3 regions of the Sutcliffiella sp. NC1 genome follow, and region 2 is predicted to be linked to each of the others. Evidence: riboswitches for the same ligand, from Rfam matches in the RefSeq annotation. Region 2 holds a riboswitch; each other region holds the start of a gene.

Region 1 (7,666 bases), 890 kb from region 2:
GTTAACATGTTAAATCCAGGATTTGTGCCAGTCGAGCGGCATGAGGGAATAGATGCAAGTGGATATGCTAAAAATGTTCCATTAAGAAGAGTGGGACTGCCTAGTGACATTGCTTCAACCGTATTGTTTTTAGCATCCAATCAATCAAAGTTTATAACAGGTCAAACCATTACGGTCAATGGTGGGAATACGTATGGTATATAACTAGAATGCTTAAGGCATGAGAACTAAACGTTTTCATGCTTTTTTGTTTGTTATGGAGACGGAACTTCTCACATTATTTTAACTATCCCTTATTAAAGGACCTAAACTAACATTTTCGGAGTAATAAAAATATGTAAAAAAAAATGCAACTTTTCCCCTTTAGCCGTCATCTACATAGTAGAATCAAAAAGAAAGAGGAGGTGAGCCGTGTTGAATGTTGTGGATCGGTTACGAGCTGGTGAGGAATCAGCATTAGTGGAGTTAATGCAATTGTATGGAGATTATTTAACACGAACCGCGTACTTGTTAGTTAAAGACCGCCAATTATCGGAGGAACTTGTTCAAGATACATACGTTCTAGCATATAAAAGAATCGATCAGCTGCATGATAATGACAAAATAAAGAGCTGGCTCACTTCCATTATTATGAACCTGGCCAGGTCACATATGAGAAAATGGAGCTTTAAAAATGTATTATTAACTTTTGATTCTACCCCACTAATGAGTAAAGGTTCGCCAACAGACGAACTGGAACAAAAGCTACTAAATGTAATGGATAACAAGCTGATTTACAAAGAAATTCAAAACTTATCCTACAAGTATAAAGAAATAATCGTCCTATTTTATTATAACGAATTGAAAACGAACGAAATTGCCGAGTTGCTGAAAATGAAAGAAAACACGGTGAAGTCTAGGTTGAAAAGAGGCCGTGTTCTATTAAAGGAAAACTTATTAAAAGGAGGCTATGAACATGGGTAGAGAGAAAGTGTTGATGAAAAAGAAACTTGATGAAGAGCTAAACGATGTGACATTTACTAGACAAAATCAAGTTCTTTTAAAAATAGAGAAAAAAAGTTTTCGAGAGAAGATGGACCTATTATTAAATAAAGATATAGAAATAAACATCATTCCTGTATCTCTTGCTATCATGCTAATCGCCCTTCCACTGAGCTACGGAATCGTTAAAAATAGTAACGTGTCAGAGAGAAAAATGATTGAAATTGCTGGAAGCTATTACTGGGAAGACGAGTTAGAAGGGAGGCTGAAAATCGATGAAGATTAAATTGAAGGTAAAGCATCTGTTAATAACAATAGTAGTATTCTTGACAGTGACGCCGTTGTTGTTTATTTTCATTAAGCCTCAAATAGAATACGTAATTACTGATTATAAAATTAGAAACGGAAAACCAGTAGAGAAAAGTCAGGTCGTTTATTTACTGGACGAAGCGGAAATTTTTAAAGGGTCAAAACTAGCGCTTATCCGAAACTATGTGATGGAATATTCTAACACAGGATATGATGTGCTCGTTGGTCCACATATGTACCAAGTTAACTACGGTTACGAAGGCGAAAAGCTGTCTGAGGAAGAAAGAATGCATTATTTACAATTTTATTTAGAGGAAGCCCCGATTGATGGATACTATACGGAAGCTGCGAAACTAGTTATTGAATACTATATTAGAGTCGGAAATGAAGAGAAGTCAGAGCAACTAATAAATGATACGCTAAACAAAGTGAGTGAAAGCTATTACCTCGATGAAGTGTATTTGGAGCAGCTTAAATGGTATGTGACGTTTCGCCCGCTTGATGAAGTGGAGCAATTCATCAAGTTGTTAGAAGGTAAAATAGAAACTAACAATTATATGTTAGGAGAGCTAGCGAAATTAGAGGCGAAGGCATATATAGCCGAAGGAAAGTATGAAGTGGCATTATCGAAACTTTCAGATCGAATTCGTCAGTCCGATGAAATGGTAGCAGGACTAGAAGAAGATATAGAGGATGGTTTTGAAGCATATAATCCTGGGGATGAGCTTCGTACATTAGAGGCTTCCCTTAAAAAAAGTTTTGATAATGGAGAGCTCGTTGTTGGCTCTATTGCGGGTAAAATAGCGCGCTCTGATGGTAGCCCTGTTGCGGGTGCCGTCGTTATATTAAGAACGGAACATAATGCAGGGTACGGAATGCGGTTCAAAGATGAACTTTATCAAGTATATACAGATAGTGATGGAAACTATCAATTTCCACAAGTTATGCCAGGGCGCTATCAACTGTTTTTAGGGTTACAACTAGAACAAGTTGATGGATGGGCAGTCGGAAATCGGAAAGAAACGTGGGTGCACGTAAAAAACGGCGAGCATACGAGTTATGATATGACCTTGAATCCGTTAATTGAAGTCCAGTCACCTATAAACGACGAGAAAATTACAACAGACGAGATAACTTTTCGTTGGGATAGAGTGGAGGGAGCTGACTATTACCAATTAAATATCGGATATTCCTTTGACGAAGGTAGTATAATGAGCGGCTCGTTAAAGGGGGATATTCAAGGGGAAACGATTACGATTTCAACAGAAGAATTATACAATCGAACAATTGGAACATATTACGAAGATCCAGATCATCCAACAGATCCGCGTTCAATCCTTGCCTTATCGAATCCAAATATTCGTATTCTCTGGTCAGTAGATGCCTTTAGAGAAGATGGGGAATTTATTACTAGAAGTAGCGGCTACAGATTAGATGAAGAAAGGATCGGAAACTTACCGTTCTTTTACTTGCAGGACCGAGAGCTAACAGAAGCAGATGAGCAATTGTTAGATTCGAAGTGGGAAGAAGCATATGAAACGTATGAAAAAAGCTATGCGAGCAACCCAGATGACCTTCATAGTTTACGGATGTTGTATAGGTTAGCGGAAGTGAAAAAGGAAGGTAAATATTTAATCGAACTAGCGGAAAAAACAAAAGATCCACATATTATTTTTGAAGTAGTTCGCCAATATTATCGCGTTGGTAATTGGGGCGAATATATGAAATGGTACGAAAAGTACGAGGCTGTTTCAAATGGCGGAGAAGATGCTTTTGAACTTTCCATTCACGGAACGGTTTTAATGACACTTGGAAAGTATGAAGAAGCTAGAAGCGTGTTTCAGGAAGCAATGAACAAGGATAACTACAATATGTACGTAGGTAACTGGATTGCACTAGAACTACTAGACAATAACCAGTTTGCAAAAGCATTAGAAGTAGCTAAAAACTATCCAGAAGAAAATATTTACGAAACGAGCACAGACTGGGAATCACTCTTAAAAGATATGCAGCAAGAAAGCAAAGGGAAGGAACAATACGTTCAAACTCTACAAGAGGTCATCCAATTTGTACTAGAAAACGACGAGAAAAGCTTAAGCGAATGGAGACAATCTACAGACTACCAAGAGATGAGAAAGTACATTTACCAATTAGGAGAATTATATATAAATAAAAAAAGGTAAAAAATAATGTGTGGACAACGGGACAGACACCGTGGACGGAGGGACAGGTCCCACGTCCACACAGAAAATGGAAAATATGGGCGGGGGAATAGGTTGGAGACGACTTTCGTAAATGCCTACAATTATCCCACGTCCACCATGTCGCGAAGCTCTTTTTCCTATAAAGGAGAAGGAGTTTTTTTGCCTACAAAAAATAGTGAAATAGCATTTTTTTCTCTAAGATGACATATAGTAAGAACCATATAGGTCTAACTACTTCTGACGATTAATGTCAGATTGGTGCTCTCATAGGGAAATCAGAGGATTAAGATTGGCTCTAGCATAAGTGTTTTTATCATGCTAGAATAATAAATTTCCAATATATGTGTGGACAAGGGACCTGTCCCTATGTCCATAACTTTGAAAATTTGAAATATTTTATTAATTGTTTGACAGGGTAAATTTGGCTGTGTTATATTCGTATTAACTTAATTAAACATAGCGACAATGCGTTAATTGAATAAAGTATTTCTTATCAAGAGTGGTGGAGGGACTGGCCCTATGAAACCCGGCAACCGATTTTCTTTTTTAGAGAAAACACGGTGCCAATTCCTGCAGAGTATTTACTCTGGCAGATAAGAAGAGATGGATGATATTTAAAACCCTCTTCTTATGAAGTGGGTTTTTTATTGTTTAAATAAGTCGCTATGTAAGGCAGGTTAGTAAAGAAGGTGGTGAAAGTTATAGGAAGAAAAGAAACTGACACTAGTTAGCCAGGTGACAAAAGGAAAGTCAAGTTCTTCATCCGACCAAAAAAATAAGGAAAGAGGGATTAAATAATGAAAACAAGAAAGAATGGGATATTTCTAGCTATAATACTGAGTATTTCCATCGGTTTACTTAGCGCTTGTGGTCAAACGGCAACTGGAGAGAAGAAGTTAGAGAAAATTAGGCTTGATTATGCTTTTTATTCACCAACGAGTTTAGTTTTAAAAGAATTTGGATGGTTAGAAGAGGACCTAAAAGATGAAGGCATTGAAGTGGAGTGGGTTCAAAGTCTTGGTAGCAATAAAGCGCTAGAATTTTTAAATAGTAATAGTATTGATTTTGGTTCAACGGCGGGTGCAGCTGCACTTATTGCAAAAGCAAACAATGCTCCGATTGAGTCCGTTTATATTTATTCGAAACCAGAATGGACGGCGCTCGTTACACAAGGTGAGACCGAGCTAACATCAGTCTCTGACTTAAAAGGGAAAAAGGTTGCTGCAACGTTAGGAACAGATCCACATATTTTCTTACTTCGTTCACTAGCTGACGCTGGATTAAAGCCGACAGACGTTGAGATCGTCAATTTGCAGCATGGAGACGGGGCGTCTGCGTTAGTATCTGGTCAAGTAAGTGCTTGGGCAGGGTTAGATCCACATATGGCAGTACTTGAAGTGAAGAATGGAACAAGTTATATATATCGGAATACAGAATTTAATACGTATGGAACGCTAAACGTACGTACGGATTTTGCCAAAAACTATCCAGAACATGTGGAAAAAGTAATTGAGCTTTACGAACAGGCGAGAGCTTGGACAATCGAAAATCCAGAAGAAGCGGCTAAGATTCTAGCAGAGCAAGCCCAGTTAGACGCTGCGGTTGCCAAACTACAACTATCAAGAAATGATTTTTCTAATCCAATTCCTAGTGAGGTTCAAGTGAAGGCTCTTATTGAAGCGGGAAAAGTTTTACAGACTAGTGGAATTATTGACTCGAACGTTAACGTTGAAAAATTGGCGACCGAACTCATTCAATCCACATTTGCTACAAATGTCATTAAATTGGAGGATGAATAATGGCACAACAATCAGGAAGTAATTATGTAAAGCCACTTCGTTCGACTTTTAGAGTACGGTTTCCTATTCAACGAATTCTTCAAGCTTCTAAGTCTGTTTTTATTGGTAGCGTTCTTCCTATTTCACTAGTAATCGCTTGGGAGGTATTGAGTAGAGTAGGAGTTTTTCCTCCTCATTTACTTCCAGCTCCTTCCTTAATTATTCAAAAGATAGTGTCAATGATTCAGGATGGGAGTTTATGGGGACATATTGGCATTACGTTAACAAGAGTTTTTGCGGGCTTTTTGCTTGGAGCGGTATTTGCAATTTTGCTTGGAGCGATAGTCGGCTTTTATAAACTAGCGGAGCAATTGCTCGACCCAATCCTTCAAGCATTTCGCTCCATCCCATCATTAGCCTGGGTTCCACTATTTATTTTATGGTTGAGCATAGGAGAGACTTCCAAAATTACATTAATAGCCGTTGGAGTGTTTTTTCCGGTGTATTTAAATATTGTTAGTGGGATTAAAGGGGTAGATCGTAAGTTAATTGAAGTGGGGAAAATATATGGATTTACTACTTACCAATTAATTAAAAATATAATTTTGCCTGCATCACTTCCTTCATTTTTAGTTGGTTTAAGAAGCGGATTAGGTCTAGGTTGGATGTTTGTCGTTGCGGCCGAGTTAATGGGTGCAAGTAGTGGTCTTGGCTACTTATTAGTATTTGGTCAAAATATGAGTTCTCCCGATCTTATCATTGCAAGTATTATCTTATTTGCTTTAATTGGGAAAATATCGGACGCATTGTTAAAGGGCGTGGAAAAGAAAGCGTTACATTGGCAAGATAGTTTAACGAACCAATAGGGGGTGAAGGCGTGCTTTTATCAGTCAAAAATAGTAGTAGAAAATTTGATAATGGAAATGTTGCTTTTACGGATGTAAGTTTTACGGCTAATAGTGGAGAAATTGTCGGCTTACTCGGAACGAGCGGATGTGGAAAAAGTACTCTTCTTCGTACGATATCTGGCCTTGATAAAGGGTATACAGGCAATATTTCTATTCATGAAAAAGAAGCGAGAGATAACAATGAAAATATCGGGTTTATGTTTCAAGAACCGAGACTAATGCCATGGTTAACTGTATTAGAGAACGTAGTCTTTGGTATGAAAGGGAAAAAGAATTGTAAAACAAACGAGGCGATGAATCTACTAGCGCAAGTCGGTTTAAAAGGGTTTGAGCATCACTACCCGAAGGAATTATCTGGAGGCATGGCTCAACGGGTTGCCATCGCAAGAGCCCTCATCACCTCACCGGAAATACTGTTGTTAGACGAACCGTTCAGTGCGTTAGATGCTTTTACAAAAATGCAGCTCCAAGACCTATTGTTAACAATATGGGGTAGAAAGAAAGCAACGATGTTATTAGTAACCCATGATATTGACGAAGCACTCTATCTTTGTGATCGACTGTTAGTTTTTAGAGGGCAGCCAGGTGAGTTATGTGAAGAAATCAACGTTTCAAAAGAAAGGCCTCGTTCTAGAGGAGATGAACAGTTAGCTAAACAGAAGGAAGTCATTTTATCGCTCTTAAATGTAGAAAATTCGAATTAGGAGAGGAAGGGAGTATGTATGAAACTGCGAGAAGCATCTGCGCTTAAACAAGGAGAAGGGGCTTTTAATCTTTCAAACTATGAGGAAGTTTCTAAGCAATTTTCGTGGGATACGATTCATCCTCAATTTAGCTGGCATCGTACGAATAAGGTGAATATGGCTTATGAATGTATAGATCGCCATGTGGAAGATGGATATGGGGAGAAGATTGCATTAATTTATATGAATGGTCACTTTAAAGAAACGCATACCTTTTCTAATTTGAAGAAGAAAACGGATGAGTGGGGTTATCTATTAAAATCACAAGGTGTGAAAAAAGGGGACCGTGTTTTTGTATTTTTACCAAAGCATCCAGACTGTTATATTGCGGTGTTAGCTGCAATTAAAATTGGTGCGATTGTCGGTCCGTTATTTGAAGCCTTTATGGAGGAAGCAATTTTTGATCGTATGTACGACTGTGAAGCATCCGTTTTGATTACGAACGAGGAATTGTTACAAAGAGTGCCAGTTAGCAAACTACCACATCTTCAATCTATTTACATTACAGACAATATAGAGCATCCAATTGCGAAATCGATTCCAAAATTGGTGGAAGAGGTAAGTGTTAATGGCGAAATCGTTGAATGGGTAGATTTAAATGATGGCATGATCATTCACTATACGTCTGGGTCTACAGGAAAGCCGAAAGGAGTTTTACACGCACATCGAGTGATGATTCAACAATATCAAACAGGACAATGGGTTTTGGATTTAAAAGAGGATGATGTATATTGGTGTACGGC
Region 2 (7,666 bases):
AAGTTAAGAGCTTTTCAGATGGATCCGGAAGGCTATCTCGAAAAGCACAAGCAGCGTTATCATTCGAACTCAAAGAAACCTAATTAAAAGATGTTTTAGTAAGAGTGGGTATTCCAGAATCCACTTACCATTATCATATAAAAGCAATGGAAAAGGAAAATCCAAAGCAGGAACTAGAGGATTTGATTCTATCCATATTCAATGAGCATGGGGGTAATTTTGGGTACCGTCGTGTTCGATTAGAATTACGTAACAAAGGATATAAGGTTAATCATAAGGCTGTACAGCGTATCATGAACAAGTTAGGGATTAAGTGTATAAAGTTTAGTAGAAAGACTAGAAAGTACAACTCCTACAAGGGGAATGTTGGAAAGGTAGCTAAAAATCGTTTAAATCGACGATTTAAAACAAGTGTATGCCATCAAAAATTGGCTACTGATATTACGGAATTTAAATGTACGAATGGTGTTAAACTTTATCTTAGCCCTATCATGGACTTATTTAATGGGGAAATTCTCTCCTACGAGATAGGAGCTAGTCCAACATTAGACCTTACGTTGAAGCCTCTTTTGAAGGCAATAAACATAGTAAAAGATTCAAAGTATCGAACTACTATTCACTCTGATCAAGGATGTCAATATCAACACAAAAAGTGGGTTAAAACACTAAAAGAAAATAAGATATTTCAAAGTATGTCTCGAAAAGGGAATTGTTTGGATAATTCTCCAATGGAGAACTTCTTTGGCATACTAAAACAAGAAATGTATCACGGAGAGCCGTTGTGTTCGTTTGAAGAATTAAAAGAGAAGATTGATATATATATAGATTACTATAACAATAAACGCATTAAGCAAAAATTGGATGGCATGAGTCCGGTTCAATTCCGCATCCATACCAGCCAATTAGCTGCATAATAAAAACTCTAACTTTTGGGGGTCGCATCAGGACCTGTCCCTCCGTCCATGGTATGTGTCCCTCTGTCCACCCACTTGTTTTCCAGGGTGGTGTGGTGGTAGTTGATCGCCTTTGCCGAATAGGTTTTCTCTTAATGTGTCGCCTTCGTATTCTTTTCGGACTACTCCTCTTTCTTGTAGGATTGGGACAACTAGCTCTACGAAGTCCACGAAGGTGCCTGGAGTAATCGCGTAGGCGATGTTAAACCCATCTACTCCGGTTTCTTCCACCCAGTGCTCCAAGTCATCTGCTACCTGTTTTGGACTTCCAACTGTAACTGGTCCTAACCCTCCAATTCCGGTGTATTTTTTAATTTCATCTATCGTCCAATTAATATCTGAATCTATTTTCGTAAAGTTTTCCACCGTAGATTGTATGGCATCATTTTTTACATATTTAAGATTCTCATTGGGACCATACTCTGAAAAATCAATTCCGGTCCAGCCACCAAGAAGCGCCAGTGCACCTTCATCGCTTATATGATTTTTGTACTCTCTTAATTTTTCAAAAGCCTCTTCCTCCGTTCGGCCAACAATTGGAGTAATACAAGCAAGTATTTTTATTTCCTCAGGTGCTCTGCCGGAGCGAATTGCCTCTTCACGTAGTTTCTTTACAGACTGTTTAGCTGCGTTCTTTGTCGGTGAACCAATAAAGACTAACTCGGCATGTTTCCCAGCGAAAGCTCTTCCCTTAGTCGAAGTCCCTGCTTGGTAAAGCACCGGTGTTCTTTGTGGCGACGGTTCACATAAGTGTGCACCAGGAACTTTATAATACTTTCCTTCATGGTTAATATCGTGAACCTTACTTGGGTCAGCAAAAATCCGATTCACCTTATCTCGTAAAACTGCGTCGTCCTCCCAGCTAGCTTCCCATAATTTATAGCAAACTTGTAAATATTCCTCAGCGATATCGTATCGCTCATCATGATTAATTTGATCCTCTAATCCGATATTAACAGCCGCACTTTTTAAATAAGACGTTACAATATTCCAACCAACTCGACCTTTTGTAATATGATCTAGCGTCGACATTCTACGAGCAAATGTGTAAGGATGCTCATGGGTTACCGACGCAGTAACCCCGAACCCTAAATGCTTCGTTACCGCTGACATTAACGGGACAACAAGAGATGGGTCGTTAACAGGAGTTTGTGTACCTTGACGGATAGCAGCATCTCTAGAACCTTGATACACATCATACGTACCTAATACATCTGCTAGAAAAATAGCATCAAACCGACCCTTTTCTAAAATTTTCGCAAGTTCAATCCAATATTCGCTGTCCTTATAACGGTGAGATTGATCTTCCGGATGAGTCCATAAACCTGGTGACTGATGCCCTACACAGTTCATATCAAATGCGTTTAAATAAATTCTTTTCTTTGTCATAATAATTCGCTCCCTTTTCGAGTATTTTTGCTTTTAAATCTACCTGACTAAAACTACCTTAATCATCCTTTCTTTTCGCTGTCCGCCTCCTTTCCTCTATTCAAAAATTTCATAAAAAAAGACATCTTTATCCAAAACGTTATTTTTAAAACGCTTTGAAAATAAAGATGCCTTTAGTCGTCTAATCGGCAAACTATTTACTATTTTTATAGGTTCTCTCACTTTTACTAGGTGTCGTTTGTTGCAATGAAAAACGCTTCTTTTCCGTCGTATCGATTTGAGTAATTTGCCCATTATGGACGGTAACTTCAATCGTTCCAAATTCCAAGCTCTCCAAAGTTGATAAAATATGTTTCACTTTTGACTCTTCAAGTTTTGCCATATAATCTCCCCTTGTTTATTAATAGGTTGCTAATGAGTTCTCGGTTCATTTTGGCTAAAATAAAAACCCTCTTCTAAAAAAAGAAGAGGGCAAATGTAAATAGTTCAATACTCTCTTCTTATCTTTCAAGCATATAGCTTGCTGGAATTGGCACAGTACAATCTGTCTGTTGCCGAGGTATCGTCGGGCCAGTCCCTCCACCTCTCTGGATAAGAATAAAAATAGTTATTTAATTGTTATTAATTAATTATATTCGTTGGTGCAATTTGTATTCGTGAATATCCGAAGGAATCCGTATTGGAATAGTTGAATATTCTGAATAAAATTAATTTACATGAAGTTCTATTATTTGTCAACACTTTCTTTTTGAGTGCTTGGAGATGAGGATGCTTTCCCCTTCTGCCTCAACCAACTAACAACAAAATGTATAATAAGCAGAATCACCCCCAGCTCAATCGCATGGTCGGCTATATTCAGAACCCCGCCAGAACGAACAATAAAGTCTGTTACCGTTCCAAACAAAAATCGATCAATCGCATTTCCGATTGCCCCACCGACGAGAAATCCAAAACTCAAATCAATAAGCAGTCCCTTCATGTCTTCCGTTTTACGAAGGTATAAAACAAATATGACAAACAACACTGCTACAACTCCAAAAAGCCGCGCATTACCCGGAAACAACCCTCCTGCCATCCCACTATTTTCGATATGCGTAAACTGTATTCCCCAGATAGTAAATCTTTCATGGAGTTCTACGTAGGCCCGAACAAAATTTTTAGAAAGCTGGTCAAGCAAAATAACGAGGATCGCTGTTATGTAAAATAGCATTTTTACCCTACTTTCCGAAATTAGCACTCTACCTGTCAGTATAATGAAAAACTCGCTTTCAATACAAAGATGATGCTTCAAGGTGGACACAGGGAGGTGGACACAGGGACAGGTCCCTCGTCCACACTTTTTTTGGAAAATTCACTATTTCCTCCTCTCATCCTGACCATCAACTTTGTTAAAATATAGGGTGTATTATTATTATGGGCGCTTAAATACACGGATAGTAAACCTATCCACTGCCCACAATTAGGAGGCAATCATGAAAGGTTTTTTAGAAAGTGAAGGATTTAAGAAGTACATATATTTTATAGCTGGACTAATATTATTTGGCTTAGGCTTCTTTATCCTCGTTAACGGAGAAGAACGTTTTCTCTTTAAATTGGCGTTTGCCATCGTTTCTATTTGCGGAGGAATCCAAGTAGTGGCCACATTTCTAAAGGATTCATGGAAAAGTTCTGCTAAACTACTAAAAAACTCGTTCACCTATTGTGGTTTTATTATAATTGGAAGTATCGTTTTGGATCATTTAGTTTATGGGACATATACAGTTCCATTGTGGGGGCTAATCGTAAGTTACCTTTTTGTCGTTATTGTTCTTTTAATATGGATTATCCAACTAATAAATTTCGTGAAATGGAAAAAAGTTAAATCTTCAAGCTGCTAAAAGTAGCGTTCCAATTTAGAGAAAAAGTAGAAAAGTTTTCTCCACTCACAAAAAAGCAGTATTTAACATTTAAAACGTTAAATACTGCTTTTTTTATTTCTAATCCATTGAACGGACGGTTTATTTATGTTAAATTAGTATAGATAGACTCAAGATTATTCAACTAAGCGTAATTACCCTACTATAATTATACAATGTAATTTATTCTTTAGTCAACTCTTTTTTAAAACTTTTTTAAGGAGTGAGTGTGTAAGATAAATTTTCAGTTTTTGTAGAGTAGGAATGAATACAAACATTTACAGATAATATTAAGGAGAAGCTTTACTTGATCACGCAAGTCAACATATGAGGTTCGTTAATTACAGTAAGCAATAATACTTAAAAATTTTATTTTCATGGACGAAAGACTTGTTTCCTCGTCCGAAATTTCCAATATCTGTGTGGACGAGGAACCTGTCCTTCGTCCACGTTTATTGAAGGAGTGTATGTGTATGATGAATTCAGAGTTTCAACTGGAGCAAGATCGATTGAGACGTGTGATAGAAATGATAAGAGAGCAAGTTGGTCGGTTGGAGGAAAGGACTTCTCAGCATCGGGACGAAGTGATTCATATTCGTAAACATTTTTGGGATGAGGTGAAAGTGAATACGGATTCGTTCGATGATTACTTGGAGACAATTATCGGTTTGCGCCAAGAGGCTCAAGCGCTCGCTGTTAGTCAAAGCACACATCGGCATGCATCGAAGCGGCTCAACACTTTACGTCGTATGCAGAAATCTCCTTACTTCGGAAGGATTGATTTTAAAGAAGACGACTCGCCCGCTTCAGAGCAAGTATATATAGGTATTTCCACCCTTACAGATGAAACTGGCGATAATTTTCTCGTTTACGACTGGAGAGCGCCGATCGCGAGTGTGTATTATGATTGCCAACCCGGTCCCGCTCAGTACGTTACACCTGGTGGCGAGATTGAAGGCGTTTTAGAGAAAAAGTGGCAATACTTAATCAAAAACGGCACCCTTCAATCGATGTTTGATACGAGTCTTACGATTGGAGACGAAATCCTCCAGCAAGTGCTCGGAAAAGGTACTGACAAACATATGCACAGTATCGTAGCGACGATTCAACAGGAGCAAAACCGCATTATCCGTCATGATCGCGGAAGACTTCTCATCGTTCACGGTGCTGCAGGTAGTGGAAAAACTTCAGCTGCCCTTCAACGAATTGCGTATATACTTTACAAATATCGAGAAAATCTCAATGCCGACCAAATTATTTTATTTTCTCCAAATACGATGTTTAATAGTTACGTATCTAACGTACTACCGGAACTTGGCGAAGAAAATATGCAGCAGGTCACTTTTCAGGAATATTTAGACCATCGACTAAGCGACGAGTTTCATGTAGAAAATCCGTACGACCAATTGGAATATATATTAACAGCTGATGATACCCCTACTTATCGCACAAGGGTTGCCAGCATTCGATACAAAGCGTCCACTCAATTTTTTGAGGCTATCCAGTCCTACAGAAAGTCGCTTGAAGAAGCCGGGATGCAATTCAAGAGTATTATCTTTAGAGGGAAGCCAATTGTAACTGCTGAACAAATACAAGAAAGGTTTTATTCCACTGACACTTCTCTCAAATTCTTTAATAGGTTGGAAAAGTTAAAGGAATGGCTTTTGGTTCAATTAAAAGAGGTCGAAAGGATGGAACGGAGAAAACCGTGGGTCCAGGAGGAAATAGAGCTACTTAGTAATGAGGAGTATCATAAAGCACGTACATTTTTAGCAAAAAAACGAGGCTACAAGAAAGAAGATATCGCTGATTACGAGGTGGAGCCAGTCGTGCTTGCCCAATTAATTGTCCATCAAAAATTGAAGGCAGTGCGAAAACGAATCCGAGCGTTTCAGTTTGTTGACATAAATGCTATTTACGAGCAGCTTTTTGCAGATCCCTTGAAGCTCGCTCAGTTAATTGGGGAAACACCAGCAAAGTGGACGGAGATGTGTGAAGCGACGGTGAAAATGCTTGGCGAAGAAAAGCTGTTTTACGAAGATGCCACCCCGTTTTTACTTTTAAAAGAGCTAATTTTAGGCTTTCAGATGAATAACGCAATAAAGCACGTAGTCGTGGACGAGGCGCAAGATTACTCGCCGTTTCAATTTGAGTTTCTAAAACGTTTATTCCCAATGGCTAGAATGACGGTTCTCGGTGATTTTAACCAGGCAATATTTGCACACGCGAGCGAAATGAATGATTTTCGTATCCTTATGAGTTTGTACGGGGAGGAAAAGACGGAAGTAATTAACATGACCCGTAGTTATCGATCTACAAAACCGATTATTGAATTTACCCGGAGTCTCATTCCGAACGGCAAACAGATTATCCCTTTCGAACGTGACGGTGAGCGCCCAGCACTAACAGAAGTCGAGAATCATACAGAATTGCATCAGGCGATTACTTCCAAGATTACTGAATGGAAAGGTCTCGGCTACCATAGCATTGCAATTATATGCAAATCAGCCAAGGAAAGTAAGCGCGCATACGAAGCACTGTCTGACATCGAAGGTCTTAAGCTTTTGAGAAATAACTCAATAGAATACGAACAAGGAGTTGTCGTCATCCCATCCTATTTAGCGAAAGGAATTGAGTTCGATGCGGTCATCATTTATAACGCATCTGCGGAAGTTTACAGAGACGAGAGCCTCCTAAGAACATTCTACACCGCCTGCACAAGAGCAATGCACCACCTACAACTATACAGCGTAGGTAAACTTACCCCACTCGTGGACACGGGGGGTCCCTCGTCCACACATTTTTTTGGAAATTGAGTAGATTTTTGAGAGAGGGCTTCGAAATGAAGCTCTTTTTTGTGGTGAGGATGATGGATTTTACGTTACATCCATCCGGATTAAAGGAATTCTCGTCCATTAATAGAATATATCTATTAAAAGGAGGTTTTCGTTAAATGGGCTACGTTTATACTTTAGTGATTGTATCAGTTATCGGATTTGTTTGTTATAAAATGTTTAAAAGAAAATCAGCACCATCTAACCGATTTACCCCATTTGATGATATAACGATGGGAAACAAGAGTGATGTAAAGCGAGATGAACCTATTCAAGATACGAAACATCGGGTTGAATATGAGGAAAGAAAAGATAGTAAATGAGATGTTTTGGTCTGTTTGGCTTGCGCGGTCATCAATTCGGATGTAGGATATCAAAAAATAACTTTGTAACTTCTACTACAAGGGTATACCTCAATATCTAAATACACCATCACTTAACTTGCAATTTCTGTGTGGACGAGGGACCTAGTATAGTCCCTATGTCCAAGGTATCTGTCCCGCTGTTCACGCTTCGTCCGCTCTGCTGTTAGTCTCTTGGTGCTAGTTCGATGGCGGAGTTGATGGCTGCTTTCATGCTTCGGGAGTCGGCGATG
Region 3 (7,666 bases), 2.2 Mb from region 2:
TGCAAATATAATTTTAGTATTTTATAAAAATAATAGAATTAACAAATGATCTAGTTTATGGAACATAGCAAGTTGCTGCTTAGCTACTACCCCTTCTACCGGGTATCGCCGACCATTGATAACGATTAGCTCATGAAAATTGTCTGGAAGTAAATGAAGCGACAAAAAAATTAGTCACACATACTATGACATTTCTATTTTTTTAGATATAATTACTTTCGTACTATTTAATAAAGGTGGTCACCATGACAAAGTGCCTAGACGGTGTATATTCTATTATTCTATACGAATTAACTAAACTAGTTGATGAGTATTATCGTTGCCCTGACCCTTGCATTAGGAATGAAATATATAAAGATATTCTTCTTTTAAGTGAAGCTGTTAACCAAGACTATTAGTTTTGGTTTTCTTTTTTGCTTGGCGTTTTAATTTTACATACTATTAATCTACTTCACTTTTTCATAGATAAATGTTGATTTATATGCCAACATACTTCCATGCCCTATCATTCACTCTAGTAAATGCATACTCTATCTTATGAAAATAAGGGAGGTTAAAAAATATGCAAGAAAATATCATCAATACTATTAGACAGTCTTTACTAGATAGTCTTTCTACTCTCACTCCTGGACATTATATTACGATCGTGGATGAAGAAGGCAGAACAAGGACATCTAGAGCTAGTGAAGAGATTTTACACCCAGGAGAAATTGGTGTTGTGTTTTGCTTACCTATTATAGGAGCGCCAACGAGAAGATTACCCGACGTCAATTTAGGACGAAACCAATACGTTAGGGCTTTTTGTGGATTAACGACAATTGATGTATTCTGTAGTCAAAGAATAAGTGGTCCTCCGACACGAACGGTTTCGATGAGAACAGGGGAGTTTTTCGTTATTACTTGTGAACGGTAAATAAGATTATACAAAAAACAGGAGGCTAGCATTCGCCTCCTGTTTTTTTAGACATGTAATCTAAATTACTCCGCTAACCACCAGTTTTTTATGTTATAAAAACCGTTACTTGGGTGAAACTCAAATCCTCCTAAGTTAATTGGTAGTGCATAATGTACGTTTGGATAGTATAAAAATGTATACGGTTGGTCTTCCGAGATTTGTTGGTATAGTTCGTGTAAAACTTCCAATCTTTTTTCATCATCTAAGATTTTTACGTTTTCCTCTAGTAATTGATCAACCTCTGGATTACTGTGTTGTGTATAGTTCAACCCTTGTTCTCTATGTTTGGAGTGGAAGTAATCCGTTTGATCTGGGTCTACCCCTAAACTCCATCCATTAATACATGCATCGTACTCATGTGCCATGTTTGCACTTACAAATGCGCTCCACTCGAGCACTTTAATGTTCACTTCAATACCAACTTCTTTTAATTGTTCTTGCGCAATTACCGCGATTTGTTCACGGGCTTTATTACCTTGGTTCACATTTAGTGTGAATTCGAATTTCTCTCCATCTTTATCAAGAATGCCATCTCCATCTGTATCTTCCCAACCCGCTTCCGCCAACAGAGCTTTAGCTGCTTCTAGGTCGTAATCAAATACAGGTACATCTTCCGTGTAAGACCAACTAACTGGACTTGCTGTAGAATTCGCTAGCTGACCATCACCTTCTAACACACTTTCAACAATTACTTCTCTATTCAAAGCGTGGGTTAATGCTTGACGAACTTTTTTATCTTGAAATAACGGATTTTTTTGATTCCAGCCGATATACGTATACGACAATCCAAGGCCAGATTGCAACTGAATGAGTCCTTGCGCTTCTAAATCTTGTGCAAGCATAAGGTCTTCTGATTGAACAGCAATGTGATGAATATCTCCTGTTTGCAGTTGAACCATTAACGAGTTCGCATCTGGAACAATTTTGTAAACGATAGAATCAAAATTAGGGCGACCGTCGTAATAGTCTTCATTTGCTTCTACTTTTATGTACTCTCCATCTTTCCATTCAACAAACGTGAATGGACCAGTTCCAATCGGCTCTTTCGTGTTAAATGGATGTTCCGCCAAATCGCCAATCGGCACATCTTCTAAAATATGTTTCGGTAAAATGTGATAACTCATCGTTGACAAAAATGGTGCATATTTTTCTGTTAGTGTAATTTGTACTGTATACGGATCAACAGCCTGTATGTCCTTAATTTGTTCAAAGTCAGATGCACGCGCACCTGCGTAATCGTCATGTAGTGGAATGCTATATGTAAATACAACATCTTCTGCGGTTAATTCTTCACCGTCATGAAATTTCACCCCTTCTTTCAAGTGAAAGGTCCAAGTTAAGCCATCTTCCGAAACATCCCAGTCCTCTGCTAAGTCTCCTTCAAACTCTAAACTAGTATTTGTTTTTACTAATCCGTTAAAAAGAAAACCCTGAATAGCACTACTTGTTGTATCAACGGAATATAAGGAATTAAAAATAGTAGGTGAACCGGTGCTTCCGATAATGAAGTCTCCACCATTAACAGGGTCCCCACTCACATTTTGGGTACCCTCATTTACTGTTCCAGTGGCACATCCAGTTAAAAATAAACTCATCGTAACTACTAAACTAGCAATACTTAAAATAATTTTTTTTGTATTCATGTAAAAATCCTCCTTCTGTTCTCCTCATTAAGATGATTTCAAAAAATAAGTTTAACGAATCCCCTCCTCTTAATAAGTAAAACGATATGTTTACTTGGTTTATTAGTAACAGACACCTACTTTTTTACCGATCTTCTTCCAAACAAAAAGCCCCTTTTCTAAGCAATAGAAAAGAGGCACATTTATGTAAAAGTCCGTACCTCTTATCTCTCAGAAAAATAGTATCTTTCTGTTGGAATTAGCACCGTGTCACAATGGAAAATCCTAGGCTACTAACATAATTGTTAGTTGCCCCATCTCACAATGGTATTACGACCGGTTGCCGGGCTTCATCGGGCCAAATCCCTCTGCCTGCTCTCGATAAGAGTGTCATATTAAGTTGCTTTATTATATTAATACAATAAAAACAAAAATTCAACCTATTATTATAAAATTAGGAAAAAAGAAACAGTTTGGGACAGAGGGACAGGTCCCTCGTCCACACATTTTTTGGAATTTAAGTAAGAATATATGCAAATCATCTTTCTTGCTTCATGATGTATAATCTCTAAATGAGTGCAAACAATAGTATTTACCACTTCAAGAATGAAAAGACTGAACTGTACCATAAGTACGAACTCAGTCTTTATATCGATTAATTTGCAGGTATTAAAACCGTATCAATGACATGTATAACACCGTTCGAAGCCTGAATATCCGGTTTCACAATGTTGGCATTATTTACACGTGCTGGATTAAGAGAGAAAGTTACTTCTTTAGTAGCAAGTGTTTTTGCCTTCATTCCTTCTTTTAAATCACGTGACATGACTTTACCAGGTACTACATGGTATTGAAGAATTGTTGCTAGGTCTTCTCTTTCTAATAATTGCTCAGGTGTTACGTTTAATTCTTTTAGCAGTTTTTCAAAAGCCGCATCAGTCGGTGCGAAAACGGTAAAAGGACCATCACCTTTTAGCGCGTTCACTAATCCAGCCTTTTCTAAAGCTGCTGCTAATGTTTTAAACTCACCTGCTTCTAATGCTGTATCAACAATGTCTTTCGTAGGTGCAGGATTCTCAGCTCCTAATGCACTAGTAGATAAGGACATTACCATTAATACAACTAATAAACCCATAATCAACTTCACTTTCTTCATATTTCTTACCTCCTTTTTATTTACATCTACTATCCGTTACGCTTTTATGATGCGTCACACCCCATGTATGTATTCTCCAATGTATAGTATTTTGATTAGTCGTTATTTTTATCCAAAGAAATTTCCTATTACAATTGGACAGGATCGTCAAGCACACACTTTTAGTAATGCTACAAATATATGCGTGCACGCAAATCCATCTCAAAAACGTTGTACTCTTTATCAAATATATTTTTTCCTAATAACTAATTGTTGTTATAATTAACTTAAACAATATAGTTTAGGAGATGCCATTTATGAAGCCCCGAGTTACTGTAATTACTTTAGGTGTAGATAATTTAGAAAAATCTTTGGTTTTCTATCGTGATGGTCTTGGCCTTCCCACAAATGGCATAGTCGGTGAAGAATTTGAAAATGGCGCAGTTGCTTTTTTTGAGTTACAACCTGGATTAAAACTTGCCATTTGGAATCGAAAAGATATTGCTCATGAAGCAAAAGTTACCTTATCTGCACCAAGCACTACCGAATTTACTTTAGGTCACAATGTTAATAGTAAAGCCGAAGTTGACGATATAATGGAACAAGCAAAACAGGCAGGAGCAACTATAACTGATCCCGCACACGACACTTTCTGGGGTGGATATTCTGGTCACTTTCAAGACCCAGATGGTCACTTATGGGAAGTAGTTTGGAATCCTCAATGGGATACAATTGAGTAACCTTAAGACCATTAAGAACAAAAGGAGAAATATTATGGAGAAAGTTAAAGCAATCGTTTTGTTTAGTAGGCAAGATAAACCACGTAAGGTGTTTAAGACTATGGCAGAAGCACAAAGGTACTGTGTAGAAAATATGATATGTAATCAAGGTTGGGTTACACGTAGCTTAGAAACAGGGCAGAGGTTTTATGAAGCACAGAATGGTGGTTACACAATTAGCCACAACGGTTATGAGGGGCACGGAATGTATGTGAGATGGGCTAAAGTGAAACCCGAAGTGTTGGAAAGAAGAAATAGGTAAATCTGCAATTTTTACAGAAAAATATTAGTATTTGCTAAAGGAGGTTCCCTCTTGAATATTTTAGTTTTAGGTGCAACAGGACGAGTTGGAAGTCTAATAGTTACATATGCTCTTCAAGACAATCATCGTGTTACTGTAATAGTTCGCACCCCCGAAAAAATACAAATAAACAATGATAATTTAACGATCATTCAAGGGAATGTGTTAAATAAAGATGATATCGTCCGGGTAATGCATGGAATTGATGTAGTTATTAGTGCACTAAATACGGATGGCAACGACACTCTATCTGAAAGCATGCCACTAATTATCGAGGCAATGGAAAACGAGAGTATTAAACGAATGATAACGGTTGGAACTGCAGGTATTCTTCAAAGTAGAACTACCCCTAATACTCTTCGTTATCTATCAAGTGAATCAAAGCGTAAGTCAACCCGTGCAGCAGAAGAACATCATAAAGTTTACGATATCCTTAAAGAGTCAACACTCGACTGGACCATTGTTTGTCCTACGTATTTACCGAACGGAGAAAAAATAGGTAAATATCGTGTAGAACGTAATTATTTACCGGAGAACGGGGCTGAAATTTCTGAACCGGATACAGCTGAATTTACATATAACCAGATTGAATCAAGCGATTATATTAAATCTCGTGTAGGTATCGCCTACTAATGTATGATTGACTGAACAGGAAACTCGTATACACAAATAGCGGAAACACACCATATAAAGCGAGTTTCCGCTATTATTTAACCACATCCACCACGTTGTTGAACCTTAAACTCTATCTTTCATTAAGAACTTTAAGTAAGAACGAGTTCATACTTCGATTCATTTTAATAAATTCAATAAAGTTAAATCCCTCTGTAAAAATAATTACTTCGATTTTCTTTCCGTTTTTGTCTTCAATATAAAGAGCTTGGTTTAAAACAAATGCAGTTGAACCACCTTTCGCTCCGAAGTGTGCATACTTTTCTCGGTTGGAAGTATGTAGCTCCATTGGCCACTCCATTATTTCACGGAGAATGCCTTCTCCTCCTGGAAGAGTTGCCTTATCATTAGAAATCGCTTCCATTACCTTTCCATAGTCTTCTACTGTCGCGTTTGGTAATCGGTTAGACCATATTTTTTGTAGCTCCATTGGGATGGAAACAGTACCATCGAAAAATGCTGCCTCCCCCTTCTTCAATACGTTATGAATCTCCCAAGCAAGCTCTCTGTATTCTTCTAGCGTTATAGATTGAAGCATTTCCTCTAATTGTTGATTGCTCAAACCTCCACCATGCTGATCATTTATATATTCTGAAGCTAACAAAGATGCCACGATAGGAAAAACAGGGTCGTGATTTTCCAACTCTAACTCCTCTACGACTCTATTAATGGACGCTTCACCTAGCTTTTCCAATAGAAAATCGGTATTTGCATTGGAACTATATCTAATCATTCCCTTTGCTACTTCCTGTAAACTGACTTCATTGTTTACGACTTTTCCAGCTTCTCGCATTTCGTTTAGCCAAGCTGGATGTGCCCCACCATCTGTATTAGCAAGATGAAATTTTTCTAGCTCATCTAACGGAATACGTTCTTCCGAATCAATGGTGCCCTTCACCACTTCATTGGCATACGCAATCGCAACAATTGTCTTTACAACACTCGCCAAAGGTCGTTTAACATCGCTCTCCTGACTCACAATCACTTCGCCATTTACACTTACATGCATAGAAGCTAATTCCGGGTTGTTTTTTATGTAATTTTCTACATAGTTGGGATCGTCATGAAATAAGTAAAAAGCTCCACCAGCAATAAAAAGTAGCACAATGCCAGCGATAATAAGTCCTCTTTTTGTGTAGGTAGATTTGTCGGTAAGAAAGCTGACAACTATAACAAAAATAATAGGAATCAACGGGGGAATAATTAAAAATTCAATTGCAAGTACTGCTAGTAAAACGGAAGAGGTAACTAAAATGGCTTGAGTAATTTTCCATCTCGTTCTATTTTTACGAGATAATAGCGGCAATGTGTGTAACAAAATAAACCCAACAAACACAATCCATAAATAAAGGTACATAGTAAATATCCTTTCTCATTAGTTTCGAAAAAAAACATGCCTTTCTGGAGATCTTGATGTCGTGAGGTTCAGTTCAAAGGAGTCTGCCATGGAGGAATGCCACCTAGAATAAGTTTTTGCACAAAATATTATACCATGAACAGAGTGGGTTTTCCGTAAAATGGAATAATTCACTCGATAAAGAACAAGCCTGCCCCTGACCGAATACACCTTTATCGGTCAAGTGACAGACCACAATGATTTCATATTTTGATTCGAAAAATTTATTGAGAAACTATTTTTATCCGATTCTTCCTCTGCCTAACCAAAGTTCCGAACATTTTCGCCATTGATTACTGTTTCTTACCCATTATGCAAAATGTTTAATGGCTGTAGCAGATTCTGCTGACGAAAATATAGCATCTCCATATAACAAATCCCTTAGACTTTTACCTTAATTACAATTACATATTTTTGACCAAAAGCAGAGAAGAACTTTTAAGAATAGAGGGTAGGACACGTAAAAGTTGAGAGTATTGATGAGAGTTTTATTATAATGTTACATAAGAGATACTCGTAACCTATAAAGATAATAGTTTCATAGTAAAAATTAGCAATAAAAATACACACCCCCATTTTCTAGGAGGTGTGTTCTTATCTGGGGATTTTTTCAGGAAATTTGTATAGAAAAATATTCTTAATTTAACTAAATAAGTAGATGCATAAATAATGCAATAATTGGAATTGCTATAATTGTTCTTTGAAAAAAGATAATTACAAGTTCCTTTGCAGTAATCGGAACACCTGTAGCTAAGATTATTACTGCAGTCTCTGCAAAGAAAATAATTTGAACTAAGCTTAATACA

The links. Region 2 has a riboswitch for S-adenosylmethionine ahead of O1A01_RS23050 (YezD family protein). Riboswitches for the same ligand answer to the same signal wherever they lie in the genome.
Region 1: another riboswitch for S-adenosylmethionine. It lies ahead of O1A01_RS02225 (aliphatic sulfonate ABC transporter substrate-binding protein); the one in region 2 lies ahead of O1A01_RS23050 (YezD family protein).
Region 3: another riboswitch for S-adenosylmethionine. It lies ahead of O1A01_RS09020 (peptide-binding protein); the one in region 2 lies ahead of O1A01_RS23050 (YezD family protein).

The regions. Positions count from the first base shown of each region.
Region 1 is NZ_CP115153.1:435,299-442,964, forward strand. Features, by position in the region: gene O1A01_RS02205 (SDR family NAD(P)-dependent oxidoreductase) at 1-204, shown strand, start outside; gene O1A01_RS02210 (RNA polymerase sigma factor) at 412-963, shown strand; gene O1A01_RS02215 (hypothetical protein) at 956-1,267, shown strand; gene O1A01_RS02220 (carboxypeptidase regulatory-like domain-containing protein) at 1,257-3,473, shown strand; SAM riboswitch class I at 3,982-4,094, shown strand; gene O1A01_RS02225 (aliphatic sulfonate ABC transporter substrate-binding protein) at 4,292-5,293, shown strand; gene O1A01_RS02230 (ABC transporter permease) at 5,293-6,138, shown strand; gene O1A01_RS02235 (ABC transporter ATP-binding protein) at 6,150-6,884, shown strand; gene acsA (acetate--CoA ligase) at 6,903-7,666, shown strand, end outside.
Region 2 is NZ_CP115153.1:4,480,941-4,488,606, forward strand. Features, by position in the region: gene O1A01_RS23035 (helix-turn-helix domain-containing protein) at 1-87, shown strand, start outside; gene O1A01_RS23040 (IS3 family transposase) at 105-914, shown strand; gene O1A01_RS23045 (LLM class flavin-dependent oxidoreductase) at 942-2,342, opposite strand; gene O1A01_RS23050 (YezD family protein) at 2,536-2,724, opposite strand; SAM riboswitch class I at 2,840-2,940, opposite strand; gene lspA (signal peptidase II) at 3,070-3,552, opposite strand; gene O1A01_RS23060 (hypothetical protein) at 3,815-4,219, shown strand; gene helD (RNA polymerase recycling motor HelD) at 4,714-7,053, shown strand; gene O1A01_RS23070 (DUF3951 domain-containing protein) at 7,191-7,394, shown strand; gene pdxA (4-hydroxythreonine-4-phosphate dehydrogenase PdxA) at 7,600-7,666, opposite strand, start outside.
Region 3 is NZ_CP115153.1:1,754,081-1,761,746, reverse strand. Features, by position in the region: gene O1A01_RS09030 (hypothetical protein) at 246-398, shown strand; gene O1A01_RS09025 (hypothetical protein) at 563-913, shown strand; gene O1A01_RS09020 (peptide-binding protein) at 979-2,598, opposite strand; SAM riboswitch class I at 2,799-2,965, opposite strand; gene O1A01_RS09015 (fasciclin domain-containing protein) at 3,233-3,733, opposite strand; gene O1A01_RS09010 (VOC family protein) at 4,030-4,452, shown strand; gene O1A01_RS09005 (hypothetical protein) at 4,487-4,753, shown strand; gene O1A01_RS09000 (NAD(P)-dependent oxidoreductase) at 4,805-5,425, shown strand; gene O1A01_RS08995 (serine hydrolase) at 5,538-6,821, opposite strand; gene O1A01_RS08990 (YjiH family protein) at 7,507-7,666, opposite strand, start outside.